Regions from separate parts of the Lysinibacillus sp. NPDC096418 genome, predicted to be linked through region 2. Evidence: riboswitches for the same ligand, from Rfam matches in the RefSeq annotation. Region 2 holds a riboswitch; the other holds the start of a gene.

Evidence for each region. A riboswitch is a leader RNA that binds a small molecule or an ion and turns the genes downstream of it on or off. The one in region 2 is predicted to bind lysine.
Region 1: linked by a shared signal. The riboswitch ahead of ACIQZG_RS08925 (amino acid permease) and the one ahead of ACIQZG_RS23605 (transporter substrate-binding domain-containing protein) in region 2 are both predicted to bind lysine.

The regions. Positions count from the first base shown of each region.
Region 1 covers NZ_JBIWEY010000007.1:137,961-145,666, forward strand. Annotated here, with positions in the region: gene ACIQZG_RS08910 (HAMP domain-containing sensor histidine kinase) at 1-1,126, opposite strand, end outside; gene ACIQZG_RS08915 (response regulator transcription factor) at 1,116-1,811, opposite strand; gene ACIQZG_RS08920 (Nramp family divalent metal transporter) at 2,066-3,331, shown strand; gene ACIQZG_RS08925 (amino acid permease) at 3,516-4,979, opposite strand; lysine riboswitch at 5,064-5,241, opposite strand; gene ACIQZG_RS08930 (CynX/NimT family MFS transporter) at 5,418-6,623, shown strand; gene ACIQZG_RS08935 (nitric oxide synthase oxygenase) at 6,675-7,706, opposite strand, start outside.
Region 2 covers NZ_JBIWEY010000057.1:9,407-17,112, forward strand. Annotated here, with positions in the region: gene ACIQZG_RS23595 (2-oxoglutarate dehydrogenase E1 component) at 1-2,680, shown strand, start outside; gene odhB (2-oxoglutarate dehydrogenase complex dihydrolipoyllysine-residue succinyltransferase) at 2,870-4,084, shown strand; lysine riboswitch at 4,284-4,469, shown strand; gene ACIQZG_RS23605 (transporter substrate-binding domain-containing protein) at 4,588-5,712, shown strand; gene ACIQZG_RS23610 (amino acid ABC transporter permease) at 5,795-6,520, shown strand; gene ACIQZG_RS23615 (amino acid ABC transporter ATP-binding protein) at 6,533-7,264, shown strand; gene ACIQZG_RS23620 (DUF6501 family protein) at 7,621-7,706, shown strand, end outside.

The DNA of each region.
Region 1 (7,706 bases), on a different contig from region 2:
CAAATAAATGTGATAGATGCTCCTCTGGAATCCCATCACCAAAATCTTGAATCGTAACAAAAACATATTGATTATCTTCAGACGCATGTATCTGTATCTTGCCCTCACTATATTTGCGTGCATTATCAAGTAAGATGAACAGTAGCTGCTTGAGCATTTTTTCATCGCTATAAATGTGGTCTGGTACAGCCTCATCTACGATAAAAGGTCTATGATATGCTTGCTGCATTTGTGTTGCTGTATTTTCTAGTAAGGATGCTAGCTCTATTTGTTCCCACTGGACATCTAACTGTTCCTTGTTTTTTGCTAGTTCTAGTAGCTGTAATACCATCTCATGCATACGTGCAGATTCATTGGCTATTGCTTGTAGTGACTCTTTGGTAACCGCTTCATTATCAAAACCTCGACGTAGAAGTAATTTTGCGTAGCTTTCAATAACTGTAATAGGTGTTTTCAGTTCATGGGAAGCATTTGATACAAATTGCTGCTGTTTTTGATAATGCTGTTCGAGCTTCTCCATCATGCCATTAAAGGTCCGACTTATTTCGGTTAACTCATCTTTGCCCTTGTCCGTTAACTCGATTTTCTCGTACTTTCCAGTATCCGCACTTTTTTTCATCGTAGTACTTAACCGTTCAAGTGGCTGTAGAATGAGGCGACTTAATGCGAGGCTGGCTAAAAGGATAGGAATTGCTGCCAAAAGCGTCACCAGTATTAAAATAATTTTCAGCAAACTCATTGTCCTCATTACTTCTTCCATTGACTGAACTAGTTCAATTTCTACAACCGTCCCATCAGGCCAAATTGCCGGCATCTCGAATGTAATATATTTCGCATCTTGCATATCAAGGGTCGCCTGTACCTTCATTTTCAAGTTCTGCCTTTCATCATAAACATGAACTGCTCCATCCGTTGGCATGTACGCACGAATTACCTGCTGTATATTCGTCTGTACCTCCAGCTTGCTAAGCGCCGTACTTAGTTCATCCCCACGATGTTGCAACTGCTTATATTCGGTATCGTACGCAAGCTCTTCATACAAAAAATATACGCCAATATTCGTCGCCACTAAAATCACTAGCATGAGCAAAGTCGTTAGCAAATGAATTTTGGTTTTAAGCTTCATTCGCTGACCCCTTTAAGACGTACCCAACGCCACGAACCGTCTGAATAATTGGCGTGTTGTTCGCCGCCTCAAGTTTTTGACGAACATAACGGATATATACATCAACAACATTCGTATCACCATAGTAATTATAGCCCCACACCGCTTCTAAAATTTGCTCTCGTGTTAGTACCTGCTTTGGATGCCTCAGTAAGTAAAGCAAAAGCTCGTATTCCCGCGGAGTCAAATACACATGCTCCCCGAAATATAAAACATCACGCGTTTGTTCATTAATTGATAATTGTCCGAAAGTAGTCTGTGGTTCTTGCTCGATGGGTCGCTTTGAAAACCTTAGTGCTGTGCGAATTCTTGCCAGCAACTCTTCAATTTCAAAAGGCTTTGTCATATAGTCGTTTGCGCCGAGATCGAGACCCTTGACCTTATCTTCTACCTCCCCCTTTGCCGTCAACATAATGACAGGGGTATACGATTCCGTTGCACGAATACGTTTTAACACATCTAACCCACTCATTTCAGGTAGCATAATATCAAGTAACACCAAGTCCCAATTTTGTTCCCGATATTTCAGCAATCCATCCGTCCCAGTGTGCGCCATCTCTGCTTCATACCCCTCAAATTGCAACTCCAGCTGTAATACACGTGCAATACTTTCTTCATCTTCTATAATTAAAATCCGATTCGTCATATGGCGTCATTCCTCAAGTTTTTTTTAATCGTAAACGATGCGGGGGGTGAAAGTCTAATTAGAAAATGATTAGAAATAAGTTGTATCTAGACTAGCTCTGCAAGTATGCCTTCATTTACTGTAGATTTTATTTATTTTAGTATTTAGGCAAATAACTGTATTTTTCAAAAAAGTAGCCATAAAATATAACTAAACTTTCCTTAGAGAAACATTTTTTCGATAACGATACTTTTAATAAAGAATGGGGGCACATTATGGTTTATAAAAAAATTACAAAGACAACAGCAGAGGCAGTTTTGGATGGGGATGTAAAAGGTTGGCGACGTATTTTACCTTTTCTTGGCCCAGCTTTTATCGCAGCAGTTGCCTATATAGATCCGGGCAACTTCGCAACGAATATTACTGCTGGTTCACAGTACGGCTATTTACTTTTATGGGTTATTGCTTTTTCAAATTTAATGGCGGTGCTCATTCAATCCTTATCAGCTAAACTCGGTATTGCGACAGGTAAAAACTTGCCAGAAATCTCACGGGAAAACTTCTCTAAAAAAACATCTATCTTTTTATGGATTCAAGCTGAGCTCGTCATCATTGCAACCGATCTTGCTGAATTTATCGGTGCAGCACTTGGTCTATACTTGCTATTTAACATCCCAATGCTTCCTGCTGCTCTCATTACCGCGGTTGGCTCATTTGCTATTTTAGAATTACAACGACGTGGTTTTCGTGCCTTTGAAGCTGGCATTTCGGGCATGGTACTCATTGTGGTAATGGCGTTTGCATTTCAAACTTTTTTAGCACAGCCTGACTGGGGCGGCGTGGCTATGGGAATGTTAACACCTCAATTCGAAGGAGTAGATTCACTATTACTTGCTACAGGAATTTTAGGGGCAACAGTAATGCCTCATGCTATTTACTTACATTCCTCTTTAACACAAAGTCGGATTGTCGGACGTAATGAAAGTGAAAAACGCCGTATATTCCGCTTTGAGTTTATCGATATCGTAGTAGCTATGATTATTGCAGGTGCCATCAATATGAGTATGCTCATCATTGCTGCGGCAGTGTTCCATACACAGGGGCTTGTGGTAGAAGATTTAGACGTAGCATTTAATGGACTACGTGATGCACTAGGTCCGATGGCTGCTATTTCATTTGGACTCGGGCTACTGATCGCTGGTTTGGCAAGTTCTTCTGTGGGTACGCTAGCTGGAGATGTTGTCATGCAGGGATTTATCAGAAGACGAATTCCACTTTATTTACGTCGTGCCATTACAATGATTCCACCACTTGCCATAATTGCATCTGGTGTAAATGCAACTCATGCACTTGTCTTAAGTCAAGTGATCTTGTCATTCGGGATAGCCTTTGCTCTTGTCCCCCTTGTCATGTTTACGAGTAAAAAAGAAATTATGGGTGGCCTAGTGAATCATAAAATCACTTCCATTCTCGGCTGGATTGTCGTAGCAATTGTTGTTAGCTTGAATATTTATCTGCTTTGGCAGACGATTTTTGCATAACAAATGCGCTAAAGCGCTCGTTTACATCCGACAGCTACTTGCGAAAGTAAACGCTTCACCACTTTCGCTCGAGGATGTAGTGCTTTAGCCTAGACGGCGACAATGCCCTAGGTTATCCAAAAATAAAAAATCTATAGTTTCCTTAACAATAAAAAACGAGGTGCGTAGGTGCACCTCGTTCTCTTTATTTCTCCACAGTTAAATCACAATTTTTCAGTGGAACAATTTTTGTTTTATTTTTTATTTTATAGCCAAACCAAAGCGCTAAAAACAGTGGAATACCAATGTATGATACAAGCACACCATACCAGTCAATTGTTCCTCCCACAAAGGCTGTGTAGTTCTGACCTAAAACAACAATCATACATACCGTAAAGGCGAATAACGGACCAAACGGGAATAATTTCGATTTATACGGCAGTAATTTTAGATCCAAACCTTGTGCCTCAAATGCTTTACGGAAACGATAGTGACTTATCGCAATTCCAAGCCATGCAATGAAGCCTGACATACCAGAAGCGTTCAGTAACCACATATAGACAACGCCATCACCAAAGAATGAGGCAAGAAACGCTAAACTTCCTACTGCTAATGTCACTAGTAACGCATAAATAGGAATACCACGACGGCTAAGTTTCATGAAAATTTTCGGTGCATGCCCATCTACTGCAAGATTCCATAGCATACGTGACGCTGCGTAAAGCCCTGAGTTACCTGCCGAAAGCATCGCCGTTAAAATAATCGCATTCATAAATGAAGCGGCGAAAGCAATACCTAAGCGGTCGAATACTAATGTAAACGGTGATACAGCAATATCTTCAGATAGTAAACGCTCATCTGTAAATGGAATCAACATCCCGATTGCAGCAATCGCTAAAATATAGAATAAAATAATACGCCAGAAAACTGATTTTACAGCCTTTGGAATGTTTTTACCTGGGTCATCTGTTTCACCAGCCGTAACCCCTAATAATTCTGTCCCTTGGAACGAGAAACCTGCTGCCAAGAAGATACCGAATGTCGCTAAGAAACCACCATGGAACGGCCCATCACTAATGAAGAAATTCGTAAAGCCTACCGGAGCTTGTCCACCTAAAATACCGAAAATCATTAGTATGCTGACGATGATGAATACTATTACCGTTGCGACTTTAATCATCGAAAACCAATATTCACTTTCACCATAGCTTTTTACAGATAATAAGTTAAATGTTAAAACAATTGCAATGAACATGACTGTCCATAATGCAGAAGAGCTATCTGGGAACCAATATTTCATAATAAGCGATACAGCTGCAATTTCTGCTGCAATTGTAATTGCCCAGTTATACCAGTAGTTCCAGCCAAGTGCGAAGCCCAATGCTGGATCGACAAATTTTGTAGCATACGTACTAAATGAACCCGAGGATGGCATATATGCGGCCATCTCACCTAGACTTGTCATTAAGAAGTACACCATGACCCCGATTAATGCATAGGCTAGTAGCGCACCCCCAGGACCTGCCTGAGCTATTGCACCACCACTTGCTAAAAATAGCCCTGTACCAATTGTTCCACCAAGAGAAATCATAGTGATATGACGACTTTTCAATTCTTTTTTCAGTTTCGGAGCTTTATTCCCTAACTGATTTACTTTTATCTCACTCACGTTATTTGCTTCCTTCCTTTTTAGAGGCAAAAAAACACCATCACAACACGATGCGATGGCTAAGTAGAATTCCTCTGTTCTTTAAAACTCGATAGCACAACACGTCGATCAAAACGTGACAGTTCTGTTCCTTTCGGAGACAGCCCCAGCATGAAGTTTTCAAGTCCCTTCACACTTCGGCGATATTTCCTTTCAGCTAATTTCATTAATGCTTGTCATTTCCATTAGCATACTCTTAAATAACGCGACCTCTACCTCAATACAAACATGAGGCATTAATTTATTAAATTTATGATGTATAAATCTTAACATATACCAATATACATTTCAATGCACATAATAATATTCAGTATTTTGTGAACTTTCTACCATTTTTTTTAGTATGATAAAATGATATAGTGATTCGAATTATAACTTTTAATTCAGGAGGTCTTAACTTTGACGACTCATGAACACTCTACTTATTCTAGTAAAAAAATAAGCTGGACAGGTACGACATTATTACTTGTCATTGGTATTATATTTATAGCCTCTACTTTACGTATGCCACTAACTGCCGTTGGTCCATCAATTTCCTTCATTCGCGAAGGACTTGGTATATCTAATGTATTGGCAGGCTTTTTAACGACCATCCCATTGCTGGCCTTTGCAGTGGTGTCACCATTTGCACCTGTTGTGGCACGCAAACTTGGACTAGAATTAACATTACTATTATCAACAATTTTGCTGGCGCTTGGTATCGTATTGCGCTCACTTGGTACAACGGAATTACTTGTATTCGGAACGATACTTATTGGCGTTGCAATCTCTTTTGGGAATGTACTAATTCCAGGCCTTCTAAAATTGAAATTTCCTTATCACGTCGGTTTACTAATGGCTTGCTTCACAATGTCAATGAACCTTTCCGCAGGTATTGGAGCGGGTATTAGTTATCCGATTGCTAATTCATCATTTGGCTGGCAAGGAGCGCTCGCACTATCTATTGTCCTTGTTGTCATCACAATACTTATTTGGATTCCACAATTGAAGTTCAATAATCCTGAATCCACTGTTGCTACTACGAACGCTCGTATCCCATTGTGGAAATCCCCAGTAACTTGGGCAGTAACTGGCGCCATGGGCTTACAATCTCTACTATTTTACACAACTGCTGCTTGGATTCCTGAAATCTATATAGCTCAAGGCTTACCAGCAGAGCGTGCTGGATGGATGTTCTCAGCAATGCAGTTCTCACAAATTCCAATGGCTATTCTTACACCTATTTTCGCTAGTAAAATGAAATCTCAACGCCCACTCGTAATAATTTTTACAGCGTTTTATTTAATTGGCTTTATCGGTCTAGTCATGGAGTGGACAAGTTTGGCTGTTCTTTGGATGGTATTTTTAGGACTAGCTGGCGGTGCTTCGTTCGCACTGGCTATGATGTTATTTACATTACGAACGCGTACAGCCTACGAAGCTGCTGATTTATCAGGCTTTGCACAGTCTGCCGGCTATTTACTTGCTGCCTCTGGTCCTATATTATTTGGCTATTTACACGATCTACTCGGCGGCTGGGACATTGCAGGCTGGCTATTTATTGTTGTGGTGTTATTACTATTTGCAAGTGCTATGAGGGCTTCCAAAAATGAATATGTGAATTAGTTAGTTATAAAAAGGCATCTCATCTATATTACGATGAGATGCCTTTTTTACTTAATAGGGTGGCTTTTGGTAGAAATAATTTGGTGTGTTGTACACATTCACATACGGTTTGTGAAAAATATGCGTTGCTGCTGGCGATAACGGTGGAATAAGCCAACTCCAGTTCCCAGTAAATTCACGCCCTGCAGTAGCCTCAGCCTCCTCAAATAGCTTAAATTGCTGTGCTGCTGTGTGGTGATCGACAATGCTCACACCGTCTTCTTTAAAGGAATGCAACACGGCAATGTTAAGCTCTACAAGTGCACGGTCTTTCCAAAGTGATGCTTGCTTTGTTGTATCAAGCCCGAAAATGTTAGCTATAGCTGGAAGTATATCGTAGCGGTCATGATCGGCTAAATTGCGTGCACCTATTTCTGTACCCATATACCAACCATTAAAAGGTGCTGCCTGAAAATCGATACCCGCCATTTGGATGCGCATGCTCGAAATAATCGGCACTGCATACCATTTCATACCCAGTGCATCAACTTCCTCACGCTCAGGATGACGAATTGGCACTTCTAATATGGACTCCTGTGGAATTGAAAACACTTGTGGCGAACGCTCATCCACCTGTACAACAAGAGGTAACACATCAAACGCTGTCCCTTCACCTTTCCACCCTAGTGACTCGCAAATCTTTGTAAATGACACGGAATGTGGGTCACCCACAATGCCCTCTGCCGTTTCATAACCAGCATACCGTATAAGTTGATGATTCCAAATACGTACTCGTCCTGGTGCAAAAACAGTGATGGTAGGACGAATTTTACCATTATTAGTTGCAAATTGAATATGCATAAGCAGCTTTTCAAAAATAGCCTGCTCATCCAAAGTATCTCGTGCATCCACAACATGAAGCGACTGCCAAAATAAGCGCCCGATGCACTTATTGCTATTACGCCACGCCACTTGTGCACCAAATGTTAATTCCTCAGTAGTCGGTATATATTCTCCCACTGCTTTTATTTCGTGCAATCTATTTGTTAGCCAAGCTTCTGATTCGTTTTTTTCCAATTGATAAAGTGATAAGTAACGCTGGAC
Region 2 (7,706 bases):
TTTATTCCAACAGTTTGGTGCACCTGCATTAGCTACTGGTGAAGTAAGCGAAGCGGTGAATGTTGAACCAGGTAATTTCAAAAAAGTATTAGCTGCAGTACAACTTGCAGATGCTATTCGTAACCAAGGGCATTTAGCTGCTGATATTTACCCATTAAAAGATCGCAAATTAGATACTTCTCGTATTGAATTAAGTGCATATGGCTTAACTGAATCAGATTTAGTTGAGATGCCAGCAGCGCTTTTCTTTAACGAAGTGCCTGTAAGCGTTAATAATGGAAAAGATGCTATAAATTACCTTAAATCATTATATACTGACAAAATTGCTTTTGAGTTTGCACATGTTGTGCATCCTGAGGAGCGTGCTTGGATTCAAAGTAAAATCGAATCTGGTTCTTTAAAAGCTAAACTTACTGTGGAAGAGAAGAAAGCGATTTTAGATCGTTTAACTCGAGTTGAAGGCTTTGAAAAATTCATCCATAAAACTTTTGTAGGGCAAAAACGTTTCTCAATTGAAGGTTTAGATACATTGGTTGTATTAATGGATGAAATCTCTAATCAATCAAATGCTAACAATATGAAAAATCTCCAAATTGGTATGGCTCACCGTGGTCGCTTAAACGTTCTTACACACATTGTACGTAAACCGTACGATATGATGTTCGCTGACTTTGCACACGTTTCAAATGAACATTTCTTACCAAAAGATGGGTCATTAGAAATTACTAAAGGTTGGACAAATGACGTAAAATACCACATGGGTGCAACATATACAAGCCCAACAGGTATGAAAATAAAACTTGCATACAATCCATCTCACTTAGAAGTAGTAGCACCAATTGTTGCAGGTCAAACACGTGCAGCACAAGATGATACAACAAATGCTGGCGCACCAACACAAGATGTATCTAAATCATTAGCAGTTTTAGTACATGGTGATGCTGCATTCCCAGGACAAGGAATTGTAACAGAAACTTTAAACTTTGCAAAAACTAGCGGTTTCTCTACTGGTGGTTCAATCCATGTGATCTCGAATAATATGATTGGCTTCACTACGGAACACTTTGATTCACGTTCTTCTGTATATTCTTCGGACCCTGCTAAAGGTTTTGAAGTACCAGTTGTACACGTGAATGCCGATGCACCAGAAGCAGTTGTGCAAGTAGCGCGTTTCGCATTTGAATATCGTCAAAAATTCGGTAAAGATATTTTAGTGGATTTAATCGGTTACCGTCGTTACGGTCATAATGAAACAGATGATCCAACAGTTACAAACCCACAAACATATGCTATTGTGCCGAAACACCCTACAGTTCGTGTTCTTTACGGTGAGCAATTAGCATCTGAAGGTGTTGTTACAAATGATGAAGTAGCTACATTAGACACAACTGTTTATGCTGAAATGCAAGCATCTTATGATCACGTTAAAGAAGTAGGCGAAACAGCAGAACATATCATCATTGAAATGCCAGACGCGGTAAAAGATGGTTTCCCTGTTGTAGAAACAGGAGTAGATAAAGATCGCCTGAAAAAAATTAATGAAGAATTACTAGCTTGGCCTGAAAGTTTCGAACCACAAAATAAACTTTCTAAAATTTTGAAAAAGCGTGAAGATGCATTTGAAACAGGCAAAATTGACTGGGGCCATGCAGAAACTTTGGCGTATGCTTCAATCCTACAAGATGGTAAGTCTGTACGCTTCACAGGTCAAGATGCACAACGTGGTACGTTCTCGCAACGTCACTTAGTGTTACATGATAAAAATAACAATAGCGAGTTTACACCGCTTCACAATATTTCTGATGCGAAAGCTTCATTCGCTGTTTACAATTCACCACTTACTGAAGCAGGTGTAGTAGGCTTCGAATATGGTTATAACATGGAAAATCCAAATAGCTTATCTGTTTGGGAAGCTCAATTTGGCGACTTTGCGAATATGGCACAAGTTATGTTTGATAACTTTATCTCATCAAGTCGTGCTAAATGGGGTCAAAAATCAGGCTTAGTAATGCTATTACCACATGGTTATGAAGGGCAAGGTCCAGAGCACTCTTCAAGCCGTATGGAACGTTATTTACAACTTTCAGCTGAAAATAACTGGACTGTAGCATACTGCTCAAATGCAGCAAACTACTACCACTTATTACGTCGTCAAGCAGCAATGCTAGGTACAGATTCTATTCGTCCGTTAGTTGTTGTAACACCTAAATATTTACTTCGTCACCCACTTGCTGGTGCAACTGCTGAACAGCTGTCACAAGGAAGCTTCCAAACAGTGCTTGAACAAGATGGTCTTGGCGGTAACCCAGATAAAGTAGAGCGTATTCTATTCGGTTCAGGTAAAGTAACAATTGACTTAGCTGACCAAATTGGTGACGGTTCTGAGTTCGACCACTTACACATTGTAAGAGTAGAGCAGCTTTATCCATTCCCAGAAGAGAAAATTGCAGCTATCGTTAAACGCTATCCAAATGCAAAAGAACTTGTATGGGTACAAGAAGAACCGAAAAACCAAGGTTCATACTTATTTGCAACACAATATATGATTGATATTGCTAACGATAACGGCAAAAAATTAACATATGTTGGTCGTCCAGCTATGTCTTCAACTGCTGAAGGTGATGCAGACTCACATAAAGCAGCACAAGCAAAATTACTTGCAGAAGCATTAGCAAAATAATTCACTATATTCATTGGCAATCAAATGAATAGTTAAGTCTATACGTCAATTTTTTCCTTTACTGACTACAAAGCAGCAGGAGCAATTACGTTGAAACAATTTTGATATAACTATGGCATGTAAGGCTATAAGTATGGTAGCCTTACATGTGAAATAAGATGTTTGTAAACATCAAAGGAGGAAATGAAAGTGGCTGAAATTAAAGTCCCTGAATTAGCAGAATCGATTACAGAAGGTAGCATCGCTCAATGGGTTAAAAAAGTGGGCGACCGTGTAGAAAAAGGTGAGTTCATCGTTGAACTTGAAACTGATAAAGTAAATGCAGAAATCATTTCTGAAGAAGCTGGTGTGTTAACACAAATTCTTGCTGGCGAAGGTGATACTGTTCTTGTAGGACAAGTAATCGCAGTTGTAGAGGCTGGCGAAGGTGCAGCACCTGCTCCAGCAGCAGCAGTTGAAGCTGTGGCAGTTCCAACTCCACAAGCAGCACCTGCACCAGTAGTAGAAGAAACTTCTGGTGAACGCGTTATCGCTTCTCCAGCGGCACGCAAGCTTGCTCGTGAAAAAGGGATTGACCTTGCAGCTGTATCTCCTGTAGATCCACAAGGTCGTGTACGTGTACAAGACGTAGCGGCACACGGAACTGCACCAGTAGTAGCAGCACCAGTAGCAGCAGCTCCTAAAGCGGTCGTTGCAGTTGACGAATCACGTGTAACGGTTGAAAAAATGAGCCGTCGTCGTCAAACAATTGCAAAACGTCTATTAGAAGTTAAACAATCAACAGCTATGTTAACTACTTTCAACGAAGTCGATATGACAAATGTGATGGCACTTCGCTCTCGTAAAAAAGACCAGTTCTTTGAATCAACAGGTTCTAAACTTGGTTTCATGTCATTCTTCACAAAAGCAGTAGTTGCAGCTCTTAAAAAATATCCATACGTGAACGCTCAAATTGTTGGCGATGAAATCCACTTAAACAACTTCTTTGATATTGGTGTAGCAGTATCTACTGAAGAAGGACTAGTTGTACCAGTTGTACGCGATGCTGACCGTAAAAACTTCTCTGAAATTGAAAACTCAATTGCAGACTTAGCGAAAAAAGCACGCGACAAAAAATTAGGTCTAAATGACTTATCTGGTGGCTCATTCACAATCACAAATGGTGGTGTATTCGGTTCATTAATGTCAACACCAATTATGAACGGTACACAAGCAGCTATCCTTGGTATGCACTCAATCAAAAAACGTCCAGTTGAAGTTGACGGTGAGGTTGCAATCCGTCCAATGATGTACTTAGCATTATCTTATGACCACCGTATTATCGATGGTAAAGATTCTGTAGGTTTCTTAAAAACAGTTAAAGAGCTTCTTGAAAACCCAGAAGATTTATTATTGAATTCATAATTTTAAGTTACGAAAGTGCTACGAGACAAACTTGTTTCGTAGCACTTTTTTTGTACTAAGACTTTTATGATAGGAAAATCTAAATGGATTCTTGCTATTAAATTTAAAAAAGTCAGAAAAATGATGAAATTATCTTGACTAAAAGTGTGATGCTATAGTAGTATCTATTTATCAATTAAATATTTTCACCTCACGTTCTATGTGAGGTAGAGGCGCGATATTTATTAGTTCATTGTTGAGTATAAGCAAGCGTAGACGCAATGGAGAAGGAAATGTCGCCGAAGTATAAAAGGAGCTCGTACTTTTATACTGGGTCTGCAATTAATAGTTGCAGGACTGTCCTAGTAAATCTAATTCCAGTTTACTAGGTTGTGCTATCTCGGAAACATGGAAGTTATAGTGAGGATTTGGGCAACTGCTGATAACGTACGACCTAAGTTCTAAACTTAGGTCGTTTTTTTCATACAGTTGTCTTATTTTTTTACAGAAAAGGAGAAGATTTCATGAAGAGAAAATGGTTATTATTCATGTTAACAGTAATGACTGCCATTATGTTAGCTGCCTGTGGCACTAGTGACAAAAAAGAAGAAACGGCAGGTGGAAGTGCTACAACTAAAGAAGGGGGCGAGCTTCGAATTGGGATGGAAGCTGGTTACCCGCCATTTAACTGGACGCAACAAGATGATTCAAATGGAGCAGTGAAAATTGCAGACAATGCTGAATATGCAGGTGGGTATGATATTCAAATGGCTAAAAAAATAGCTGAGGGTTTAGGGAAAGAATTAGTAATTGTTAAAATGGAGTGGGATGGTTTAGTACCAGCACTTCAATCAAAAAAAATTGATGCCATTATAGCAGGGATGTCTCCAACAGAAAATCGTAAAAAAACGATTGACTTCACAGAAAACTATTATACATCTGATTTCGTAATGGTTATTAAAAAAGGCAGTAAATATGAATCAGCTGAATCAATTCAAGACTTTTCAGGAGCTAAAATTACTTCTCAGTTAAACACTTCTAACTATGATGTTATCGATCAAATCCAAGGAGTTAAGAAACAAACAGCAATGGAAAGCTTTCCTGCAATGCGTGTAGCATTAGAAGCAGGGAAAATCGATGGTTACGTAGCGGAACGTCCAGAAGGAATTTCTGCACAAGCTGCTAATGACAAATTCACGTTTGTGTCATTTGAAGATTTCGGAATCATTGTGAAAAAAGGCAGTAAATATGAAGATGCAACATCAATGCAAGATTTCTCAGGTGCTAATGTAACAGCACAGTTAAACACTTCTAATTACGATGTAATCGATCAATTCGATGGCGTTAACAAACAAACAGCAATGGAGAGCTTCTCTGCGATGCGTGAAGCATTAGAAGCTGGAGAAATTGATGCATACGTTGCTCCACGTTCTGAAGGAATGTCAGCACAAGGTGTCAACGATAACTTTAAGTTCATATCATTTGGTAAAGGTTTTGATACTGATATTGCTAATACTTCTATTGCCGTTGGTATTCGTAAAGGTGATACGAATCTAGAAAAAATCAATGGAATACTAAAAGGTATTTCTGAGGACGATCGTCAAAAAATTATGGAAGAAGCGATTCTTCAACAACCGGCAGCACAGTAATACAATTTGCACGGACTATATGTATAGTCCGTGTTAGTTTTATAAATGAACAAGCAATTGTTGCGTTTTTAGGGGGAACAGCATGAGTATAGAATGGATTCTTTCAATTATAGAAAACAACTGGCAGATGTTTTTACGAGGGGCGTATTATACGTTATTAATATCTATTATTAGTACAATTATTGGTGCATTTATCGGATTTTTCATTGGAATTATGCATACCATTCCAACACGTAAAAAGAACGTAAAGCATTATGTTTTAAAGCTTTTTAATTTTATACTGAAATGTTACGTTGAATTTTTCCGTGGTACACCAATGATTGTACAGGCAATGGTAGTTTACTACGGATTAGATATGGCATTTGGTATTGATATGCACTTTATTACTGCTGGTATTTTAGTAGTTTCACTTAATACAGGAGCGTATATGGCTGAAATTGTTCGAGGTGGTATAGTATCCATCGATAAAGGACAATACGAAGCTGCTTCTGCAATAGGTATGAATCATTTGCAGATAATGATTCACGTAGTATTACCACAAGTTGCACGTAACATTTTACCTGCTACGGGTAATCAGTTAATTATGAACATTAAAGATACAGCGGTATTAAGTGTTATCGGCGTAACAGAATTATTCTTCCAAACAAAGTCGATTTCGGGTAATAACTTCCGTTACTTTGAATCATTTTTTGTAGCGTGTGTACTGTACTTCATCATGACATTTACAGCTTCACGCATTTTACTGTATGTAGAAAAACGACTTGATGGACCAGATGCTTATAAAAAAGAACAAAAAGAAATTATATAGGGGGACGAACAAATGGCAGTCATTCAAATTGAACATTTAAGTAAATCATTTGGCCGTAACCAAGTGTTAAAGGATGTGAATTTCCAAGTCCAAAAAGGGGAAGTAGTTTGTCTGATTGGCTCGTCAGGCTCTGGAAAATCGACACTTTTACGATGCATCAACTTACTCGAAACGCCAAGTGGTGGAAGAATCATTTATAAAGGTGAAAATATATTAGATGAAAAGCACAATATTCAAGAATATCGTACTCATTTAGGAATGGTATTTCAACAGTTTAATTTATTCAATAACCATAATGTCTTGAAAAATTGTACAGTTGGACAAGTGAAAGTATTGAAGCGTTCAAAAGAAGAATCTGAAAAAGTAGCGTTGAAATATTTAGAAGTTGTAGGTATGTCTCAGTTTGTCAACGCGAAGCCTCGACAGTTATCTGGTGGTCAAAAACAGCGTGTTGCAATTGCGCGTGCATTGTCCATGAATCCAGAAGTAATGCTATTTGATGAACCGACTTCAGCGCTTGACCCTGAAATGGTAGGGGAGGTATTGAAGGTAATGCGTCAACTAGCCAAGGAAGGCAATACAATGCTAGTTGTTACGCATGAAATGGAGTTTGCGAAAGAAGTAGCAGACCGAGTTGTCTTTATGGATAAAGGTGTTATCGTAGAAGAAGGAGCACCTTCAAAAGTGTTAGTAAACCCAGAGCATGAACGTACGAAAGAGTTTTTAAAACGTACATTAAAATAAACACAAATAAGTGAGTCCGATTTAATCGGGCTCACTTATTTTCTCGAATTCCATTCTGCAACTAGCACAAAGCAGATTGCAAACACAATAGCGATAATGAAAAACCATTGCGGTACACCACCAAAACTCATTTGAACACCTCTTAAAAGTATTGTAACATTATTTCAAGATACAGTGGTGATAGACATCGAAAAACACATTAATATGTCGCTAATTATAAGTGTTAAGAGCTAGCACACCACTTTTTTAGACGAAATATGAAATAGTATGGTTTTTTTCTCCACAAAAGTACAGAAATCGTATAAAATAGACTATAAGCGGTTAGCTTAGTGCTAGTAAAGAGAGGTAGATATACGATGTTACATTTAAAATGGAAAGATGCACCGACAATTCGTACGGTAACTTGCAAACATACGAATGCATCAAAATATTTGGTGTCAAA